DNA from 3 places in the Psychrobacillus sp. FSL W7-1457 genome. Region 2 is predicted to be linked to each of the others. Evidence: riboswitches for the same ligand, from Rfam matches in the RefSeq annotation. Region 2 holds a riboswitch; each other region holds the start of a gene.
The links. Region 2 has a riboswitch for cobalamin ahead of NSQ95_RS17890 (hypothetical protein). Riboswitches for the same ligand answer to the same signal wherever they lie in the genome.
Positions count from the first base shown of each region.

Region 1: another riboswitch for cobalamin. It lies ahead of NSQ95_RS03015 (ABC transporter substrate-binding protein); the one in region 2 lies ahead of NSQ95_RS17890 (hypothetical protein).
Region 3: another riboswitch for cobalamin. It lies ahead of NSQ95_RS19070 (hypothetical protein); the one in region 2 lies ahead of NSQ95_RS17890 (hypothetical protein).

Region 1 is NZ_CP151993.1:612,367-615,649, forward strand. It holds gene NSQ95_RS03005 (DUF2185 domain-containing protein) at 1-592, shown strand, start outside; gene NSQ95_RS03010 (DUF1963 domain-containing protein) at 605-1,285, shown strand; cobalamin riboswitch at 1,820-1,962, shown strand; gene NSQ95_RS03015 (ABC transporter substrate-binding protein) at 2,082-3,035, shown strand; gene NSQ95_RS03020 (iron ABC transporter permease) at 3,028-3,283, shown strand, end outside.
Region 2 is NZ_CP151993.1:3,648,469-3,651,751, forward strand. It holds gene NSQ95_RS17885 (ABC transporter substrate-binding protein) at 1-873, opposite strand, end outside; gene NSQ95_RS17890 (hypothetical protein) at 877-1,416, opposite strand; cobalamin riboswitch at 1,587-1,777, opposite strand; gene NSQ95_RS17895 (VanZ family protein) at 1,902-2,378, shown strand; gene NSQ95_RS17900 (spore germination protein GerW family protein) at 2,400-2,789, opposite strand; gene NSQ95_RS17905 (GNAT family N-acetyltransferase) at 2,803-3,283, opposite strand, start outside.
Region 3 is NZ_CP151993.1:3,867,754-3,871,036, reverse strand. It holds gene NSQ95_RS19080 (zinc ABC transporter substrate-binding protein) at 1-879, opposite strand, end outside; gene NSQ95_RS19075 (hypothetical protein) at 1,194-1,370, shown strand; gene NSQ95_RS19070 (hypothetical protein) at 1,721-1,939, opposite strand; cobalamin riboswitch at 2,166-2,352, opposite strand; gene NSQ95_RS19065 (MFS transporter) at 2,452-3,283, shown strand, end outside.

The DNA.
Region 1 (3,283 bases), 910 kb from region 2:
TAAGGAAGCGCCCTATACTTTTTATATTCCTAGCCAGGAAGTAATTGATATTTTAAGAATAGGAGATATGGTCAAATTAATTTTCGAATTCGAGACTAGAGCAGACGGGTATGCAGGTGAAAGGATGTGGGTGAAAATTACCCATAGGGATATGGAAAACTTTAAGGGAGTTCTTTCAAACGACCCAATCAATATAAGTGAATTAAAAATTGGACAAGAAATTTCATTTCGTGCAGTACATATATGTGACACTGAGTATAACGATCCAAATGCTTCTAAATGGGATTATTATTTTGATACGAAAATAATTGTAAGCAACGATGTTTTAGAGAGAAATGAATTTAACTTTATGTTAAAAGATGATCCAAAAGATGCTCAAGATTCTGGTTGGTCTGTTTTAAGTGGTTACGAAGATGATAGATTTTTAAGTAATTCTGATAATTTTCAGTATATATCCATAGGTGTAATTTTAAATATAGATGACTCTGTTCTATCTTTTATTGATGAGCCACCTCTATGTGCATATGAAAAAAATGACCACGGTGTCTTCTATAAAATAGACGATTACGATTGGGAGTCTTACTTAGCTTAGGAAGGGATTTATATGAACATTGCTCAATTAAAAGAAGTACTATTTAAGCAAGCTACCATTTTTGAGACGGGTGGACATCGACCAACAGAAGAATTAGGAGAGAGCTGGATTGGAAAGGTCATGTGGGGAAAAGAAGAAAATATATCTTCCCAGTATGAGCCTTTAAGTACAATTTTTTTAAACAATCTCCCTTACGTACCGGAGGAATTAAAAAACATTCAATTAATCACTATTTATATGGACTTTAATGTATATGATCATTTAAACAATGATAATTTAGCATCTTTTTTTATGATTAATTGCTATACAAGCCTCAACGAATTACATAAAATAAACGATCAATCTGCAAGGATGAAACCTTTTCCATTAAAACCGAAACTAGTTGAGAATGATGCTCCCGCCTGGGACTCTGATGATATACCACCAGAAATTGTAGACGAGATTTTACGCATTGAATTAGAGGATGCGATCGAATATTACGATGATATCGTGGAAGATATCTATCCTATGCATAAGGTTGGAGGATATCCTTCCTTTACCCAGAGCGGAGTCTCCTATGGTGACGAATATCCCTTTGTCTTTCAGATAAGCTCTGATGCGAAAGCGCAATTCAACATAGTAGACAGTGGTAGCTTCTATTTTTTCTATAATCAAGACAAACAAGAGTGGATTGTGTACTGTGATTTTTATTAATAGCATTAGGGGTGAGTATCTCTCGAATATTTTCTAATAGGAGATGGACATTTTTTACTTAAGCTACAAAAATGCCACTCCCCTAGCTTTATAGAAGGTCAGAAAGTGAAACGTGAAATGATTTCGATAATATGAATGTAAAAATTTCACTGAAATCACCTTTAATCAATTACTACTGTTTTTTTACCTCGCTTGAGCTGGAGAAGATTCATTTCTCAAAATAGTTAAACACGAACCTTTTCTAAAATTGATTGTAGCGGCAGGCGGCGGCACAAGTAGGGATGAGTGAGACAGCTCAGACATCACAACCTTGCGCGTAAGCGACAGGTGATGACTTATCGCTCCCCCCCTCGAAAGATCGTCCGAGATATGAGCGAAAATCAATTCTACTTTCTACATATAAAAGTATATAAACTTGAATATTCTTTATTAATTGTTCGTATTTTTGAAATTATGAAACGGATGCCTTTCTCAAATCCCGACATCATCTCGACAACATCTAAATATAAGGTATAATAAATGCAAGAAACAATAGAATAACATTTGCGTAAAGGTGCTCTAGTTATTGGATACTAGAGTTAAAAGGGAAGCTGGTTAGAGTCCAGCGCGGTCCCGCCACTGTAAGTGATGCATGTGCATCATAAGCCAGAAAACCTGCCTTTATGTGCACACCCATTACCTACGCGGATAGGTCTGGTGTAGGTCCGCTTTCGGTATTTTTGGCAGATTTATACCTATCTATCTCTCATCCTAGGATGGGGGATTTTTTATTGTTTAAAATTAGGAGGAATGAAGGATGAAAAAGTTTTGGTTATTAATTGGGATAGCACTGTTTGTATTGGCTGGGTGCAATGATTCCGAAACACTTCCGTTAGAAAAAGAAGATAGTGTAGAGGTTGGTAGCTCGGAAACAGCATTTCCGCTGACTCTCACTGATGCAGTAGGACAAGAGATTACGCTAGAGGAAGCCCCAACATCAATTATATCTATGATTCCAAGCAATACCGAAATTCTATTTGCTTTAGGGCTAGATGAAGAAATTATCGGTGTGAATGATTATGAGAGCTACCCTAAGGAAGCCTTAGAAAAAGAAAAAATTGGTGGCATGGAGTATAACATTGAAAAAATAATCTCTTTAAGTCCGGATATCGTATTCGCTCATGAATCCATTGTTTCAATGGCAGAGTCAGGATTACAGCAGCTTCGAGATGCTGGTGTAAAGGTATTTGTGGTACAGGATGCAAAGGATTTTAACTTAACCTATAAAACTATTGAACAAATTGGCCGAGCAACGGGGAAATATGAGGAAGCACAAGCCGTTATAGAGGATATGAAGGCAAAGGTTGATGAAATTCAAGAAAAAGTTGCAAAAGTAGAGACAAAGAAAACAGTATTCGTAGAAACTTCCGATGTACCAGAAATTTATACTCCTGGTAATGGGACATTTATGCAAGAAATTTTAACGATGGTCAATGCAGAAAATATTATGGCCGATCAAGATGGCTGGTTTCAAGTTAACCCAGAGGAAATAGTAAGCCGTAACCCAGATGTTATGTTAATCACCTATGACTACGTAGAAGGAATTGTAGAAAAGGTGGAACAGCGTGATGGTTTTGACACAGTGACTGCCATTCAAAATGATGAGGTGGTACAAGTGGATGAGGATGCAACGAGTCGTCCAGGTCCACGTTTAGTAGAAGGCCTAGAGGAAGTGGCTAAGGCTATTTATCCGGAGGCATTTAGTGAGTAAATCAATGATCGGTTATATCTTGTCACTGGCTACGTTAATCGTAGCCATTTGGCTAGGTGTGTCGGTCGGATCTGTAAAGGTACCGATCAGTACTTTATGGGATACGGGTACAGATGCGATTGCAACAAATATCGTCTGGAAGATTCGCATGCCGCGAGTTATACTCGCAGGATTAGTCGGAGCATCCCTGGCAATAGCGGGAGCAGCTTTTCAAAGTCTGCTTAAAAATCCGCTAGCTGATCCTTATA
Region 2 (3,283 bases):
CTCTCCAATTCTTGGTCCGGGACGTGACATAATGTCTTGATCTAATTGGAATACAGCATTACTTTGAACTGCCTCTAGCTGGCCCCAACCTGGACGAGCTTTAATCTCACCAATTGGATCTTCTACATAATTTACAGTAGTCAAGATGATTGGTGGATTTCTTTTGATGACATCTTCCTCAGATAATTTAATCCATCCCTCTTGGTCTGCAAAAATATTGTTAACAGAAGCGTTATTTAAAACCTCTTGTTGAAATGTATCTTTACCTGTTGTAAATATTTCAGGTGACGGGCTTATTTCAAAATAGACTTCTTTCTTTTCATTTACAACAGCTACTTTGTCTTGAACACCTTTAATAGTGTCACGAATAGAATTAACAAGATCAGTTCCTTTCTCCTCTATCCCCATTACTGAGGCAAGTTGTGCAACATCTCCATAAACGTCTTCAAATGACAGTGCCGATTGAATGACGAATACATTTAGTCCCGCATTCTCCAACACTTTAAGCTCTTCCTCAGAACCTGTCGTATAAGCAATCACGACATCAGGGTTGATCTCCAAAATACGCTCTGCATTAAAGCTCATAGAATCGGAAATCCGTTCAATATCTTGTGCTTCTACTGGGTAGTTATCATAGTCTGTTACACCTACAATTTTTTCGCCAACACCAAGAGCGAATAAGATTTCAGTGTTACTCGGTTGCAGAGAAACAATTGTTTCTGGAACCTCTTCAAATATAATTTCTTTACCCCTATCATCCGTTACGGAATATTCCTTTATTTCTTCCGAGACAGTTTCTTTATCTGCCTGACACCCTACAAGAAATACAGATATTAATAATACCGCTAACCAATTCCTTAACTGTTTGTTCATTTGTTATTCCTCCACTTTTTTCTTTTTTTGTATTGGATATGATTTACTAACAAATTGAATTTCATCTACCCCGTGCTGTTTATTTACATAGACCGCCATGACAAACAACACATTTGCCAGTAGCTGTGTATAGTCGAATAATATCTCTGGCACTTCTCTTTCTAATGAAACCTTATGTAATGCCCTAACAGATTTCTTCGCTTCACTCCGACAGACATGTAATTCACAGGCTGCGGTAGAACCTTGTGGCAGTACAAATAGATTTACTCTACCTTCCACTTCACTTACGTAAAAATCATACATATCACTAAGAATATTTAAATCTTGTTCGCTAATTGCCAACTTACCTCTAACAGAACCATTTAAGTGATATGCCATAGGTGCCAGGTACATTAAGTCTTCGTAAACTCTTGGTATATCCTTTGTTAAAGATGCAGCAAGTCCTATCCGAGTGGTCAATGAATCCGTTTGGATTTCAAAATCTACAGTAGAAGGTTTCTCTCTCATAAATGGATAACAAATATAACGTAAATCCTTTTTCATCTCCTAGCCTCCTTTCCAATGTATTTGTGAAATTTCAGCAATAAAATACTCGACTTCTTACAGCACAAAAAAACGCCACCCCTAAAAGGGCGGCGCAATACCTATTTATCGTTAGAAATTCAATCTCAAAATAGAAACGTGCCGTACAATCCCTTAACTTCCGAAGAGTATTTATACGTTCAAGAAAAGGCTGGTCTCCTGGCTCATGCATCATTTTACTCTAAGAACCTTCCCATCGACTTCTAGCCGACAGTGGTATTTTTCTTATTTCATTAGCATTTACAGTTGCGGATACAGCTTCGGTTTTTCACCGAATTCCCAATTAAGCTGACAAGTCAGCACCTTTTCCCTGCAAAATTATTCACTTATCGTAAGTGTACCATAGCCTCTCATTCGAATGATAGAAGCTTGTCCGTCTATTTTCTTTCCTTACTATCAATCTTTAATCATTTTGATTTCTCTTATATTTATGCTACTGTTTTTATATGAAAAAATTTATCCCACTTTTACTTTTAATTCTCTTTGTATTTATTGCTTCTGGACAGACGTCCGAGCAGCAGTCTTTAGAGACTGTGCTTAAAAACTGGCTTCCGAATAAGCCATTGGAGTCCTTTTTATCTTTATTTCATATTCCATATTGGGGATTTAATGTCTCTGTCGAGGAACGTGGCTACTATGCATTTGTTGAATTCTTAATAAGAAAAGGCACACACTTCTTTTATTTTGGTTTGATTAGCGTAGCCATTCATATTGCTTTGTCTAAAAGATTAAAATACCGAAAACTGGTGGCAATATTCATTACCTTTCTTCTTGGAGCTGCTGATGAATTCCATCAATCCTTTACGAGTGGACGATCCGCTCTTTTTCAAGATGTCCTACTAGATACAAGTGGTGCAATTTTTGCCATGCTAGTATTAACATTAGTACAACGTATAAAGCACAGAAAAAACGCTACCCCCTAAAGGGAAGCGTTTTCTATCTAACTATTTACGTCTTTTTATTAGCAAGAAAGCAATTCCTAGCGTAACTACGGAGAATACTGTAAGTATTTGGTTTATCGGAAGGATAGGTTTAAATTTCACATTCTCAGCGGTGATTTCATATACTCCTATCGGTTTTACCGAAAAGGCACCACCTGCTCCTTCTCCTTGGCCACTTGAATTTTGCTCATCCGTAATCTCAGTTCCACCTCCGCCACCTCCACCCACAAAATAGTTAACCTTGGCAACGGGTAAAACTTTTTTATTATCCAACACAATTGGCTCTCCATATATTAGAGAAACGTCTTTTTCTCGAGAGAACTTTTCGAATATCGCACGTACGGGAGTTTGAAGCCACGGTAGCTTTACATCGCTTTTTAACTTTTCTTCCATAATGTCATCTCCTTTATTTTAGGATAAGTGTCATGTGATGTTCCTCGTAGTAAACATCTTCAACTTTTAAAGCCATTTCTTCTATTCCAAATACTTTAAAACCTAACTGAAGATATAAATTTTTGGCAGACTTATTGTCGGCAACAACTGTTAGATTAATCTTTTCTATCTCATAAGTTTCTCTTGCTTGTTTAATGGCCTGCTCCATCAAAGATCTCCCTATTCCTTTTCTTCTTCCTAGCGGGCTAACATACATCGCAAAAATATTTGCTCTATGCTTCATTTTTAAAGTACTTTCTTGTAAGAGGGTGACCATACCTATTAATCTTGTTCCTTCATATGCCCCAAAGGTATAATTTCCGTCTACCTTGAAATTAGCTCTTACTCTCTTAATGGGGTTTTCTCTTTGAATAGCCTCTTCATAGCTAGTTCCGAATGCTTCGGGACTATTTTGCAGTGCCTCAAGCCTAAGCTCCCAATAAGCCCTGGCATCA
Region 3 (3,283 bases), 220 kb from region 2:
ATACATTCCTATATAAGTGCCATCCTCTGTGCCTTCTGCACCCATCGCATCCGAATATAGCTCCCCACCAATTTTTATCGTATGCCCTTTTTCCTTTGCACCCTCAATCACGGCATTCATCGCTTTATCTGAGACACTGGATTCTATAAATACTGCTTTGATATTTTGCTCTACTAAAAAATTTACAATGTTCTGTATATCCTTTAATCCGTATTCTGCTTCCGTACTGAGACCTTGTAATCCCCGTACTTCCAGTCCATTGCTTTTACCAAAATATTTAAAGGCATCATGAGCGGTAACAAGCACTCGTTGCTCTTCAGGTATTTCACTAATCCGTTTCTTCGTCCATTCATCTAATTGATCTAGTTCATCAAAGAACTTTGTTTCATTTTCTAAGAATTGATCTTTGTTAGAGGAAAATTCCTCGACGAGTGCTTTTGTTATTTCATGGGTAGCTATTTTCCAAACCTCAATATCGAACCAAATATGTGGATCAAATAATTCTGGATGAGCTTCGTCATTTAATATTCTATCCTTTGGAACAGCTTCTCCAATTGCCACTACTGATTTCTCCTTTTGCATTTTCTCAAAAATATCACTCATCTTCCCCTCAAGTTCTAGGCCATTATAAAAGATGATATCTGCATCTTCTAATACTTGTAGGTCCCCTTGTGTTGCCTTGTAAAGATGTGGATCTACACCTGGCCCCATTAAGGATTTAACCACCACATAATCGCCGGCAATCTTTTTAACCGCATCTCCAATTTGACCCGTAGTTGTGACTACTAGGGGCTTATCGTCATTAGCCTTCCCGGAATTATTGTCACTACAGCCAACCAATAAAAAACTCGCAATCAAAAAAACAAAGAACTTTTTCACTTAGCACACTCCTTTTCCTTTGTTATAAATTATTTCCTTAAGGAAACTTTTAGAATAAAAAAATATAATTTTCTTTCGTGATAATAAATTTCCTTAAGGAAAGATTTGTTCAATAGGTTAACATTTCGATTTTGAATTGTCAAACTAATTTATGTAAAATTGAAAAAAATGTGACTACATAATTTATGGGCACTATTCTCAAATTAAATAATATCGGTTACTGATTTTTTACAGTTCTTAAGAAAACGATTTTTTCGTATGACTTTTAGACAAGTGCTATACTGTAGAAACAATGATAGTGGGGAGGTAATGATATGCAATATTCAAAATCTAAAATGGAAGAGCTTGTGAAGTTTAGTCCAGACTTAGCAAAAAGATTGAAGGAAGTAATGAAGGAGCATGACTTAGAAAAAAGTTTTGCTTTGAAAGCTTTGTACCATTCAGAAGTAAAAGACGGCGGGAAATATCAAAGGGATTACCAGGATCTTTAAACTTGAGAAAAAGGAGGCTGGGTCAAACCTCTCCTCCAAATAAAAAGCCTCGAAAATTTTTACGAACTAGTAAAGTTTTTGGGCTCATATTCCATGATTTACAGTTGTTTTCCGTTACGGCAGAATCATTTCGGGGGAATGACTTCCATCTCCTCGTTGTTGTCTCCTCCTCTACAAACAACTAGAATAGAGAAATTCCTTAGAAGGAAGTATCTAGCAAAAAAATAGTAAAACGTGAAATCAAATAGACGATTTCACGTTTTTTATTTATTGATTAGTTATGTACCAAGCACTCTTTATGGAATCCTTTTAACACATGTAGCTGTCAAAAGGATGAATACTCCTAAGACTTACTCTTCTTTTTGTCCAGAAATCTCATTTTTCATTTGATGGTGTGCATCCATTAAATGACGATGCATAATTTTTTTTTCCTCTATGCTCGAGGTTGAATTAAGCTCAATGTCTTTTTTCAATTCCTCAAAGGTAGACTGTAGTGATATTGATGTATTTGTAACATGGTTTGTCATTAATACTTGTCTAAAGTATGCAATATAAATATCTTTTTTCATTTAAAAATTCCTCTCTTTTGTACGTAAAAAAGCATCCTCTTTTTTATAAAAGAAGATGCTAGTTAGTATAATTTTTTGATCAGTACGATTAGAAACTTAATAAAATCCACTATGAAAACAGGACCGTAGTAGCCCCTGTAATTTTATTGTGTTTTTCGTACGACAGTAATTTCAAGCAATTGCTTGTTCATAGCTGACTTAACACCCTCCTATCCGCGTAGGTTTTCGGTGTGTACTTGAAATAGGCAGGTCTCCTGGCTCATGTTCATAGCTCTTCTTTCCTTCCCGTTGTTACACAGTGGTTTATAAAGAATCGCTCCCATTTACAGTTGCGGGACAGCGTCGGTCTTTCACCGAACTTCCCTTTTAAGTTCTTTTGCTGACAAAAGAACACCTAAATCTACACATTATTTAATTGTTCTTTCAATATAACATAAAATTTATTCAATGTAGCAAATTTGGATAAGCGACAGGTTGCACCTCTTTTTATAATCATTGGAGAGGTGAGGTAAATGTTTTTGAATAGAACAAGGGATTCCTATCAGCTGTATATTTTTATTTGCTTTGTATCGCAATTATTTTTTACGTATATATTTACAGTCAGCTTGTTGTATCACGTGAGCGTAGTTAAGCTGGATCCGTTGCAACTTGTATTGGTGGGAACGGTACTAGAGTTATCTGTATTTCTATTTGAAATTCCAACAGGAGTGGTATCCGACTTGAAGAGCCGAAAGCTGTCCATTATTATTGGGTATTTTTTAATAGGAATAGGTTTTTTATTAGAGGGATTGTTTCCCTACTTTTCGATAGTTTTATTGGCCCAAGTGGCGTGGGGGATAGGTTATACCTTTACAAGTGGATCTCAGCAAGCTTGGATTGCAGATGAAATAGGAGAAGAAAAAGCTTCTATGGCATATCTGAGGGGAGCAAAGGCTGGGAATTTGGGTCAACTAGTAGCCATACCGTTAAGTATTTTAACCGGTTATTACATGATTAATCTACCTATTATTATTGGAGGCCTTTGTATGATAGGCTTGGCTACTATTCTTATAGTCTTTATGAAAGAGGAGCATTTTAAACCAATTGAAAGAACGGATAGAATCACTACATTTGAGGCTATGAAACAGAATGTAAGTAAGATTATTCTTTTTTCCAAAACTAGCTTTATACTACGTATGCTCTTTCTAATTGCACTAATTATAGGTTTTTATAGTGAAGGCTTTGATCGTCTATGGCTTGCTCACGTGCTTGATACAACGTTCATAAGCAGTTTGCGAAATGAACAGCTAGTGCTATTGACGGGCGGATTTCAACTAGTAGTTGTTCTAGTATCGTTTATAGTAC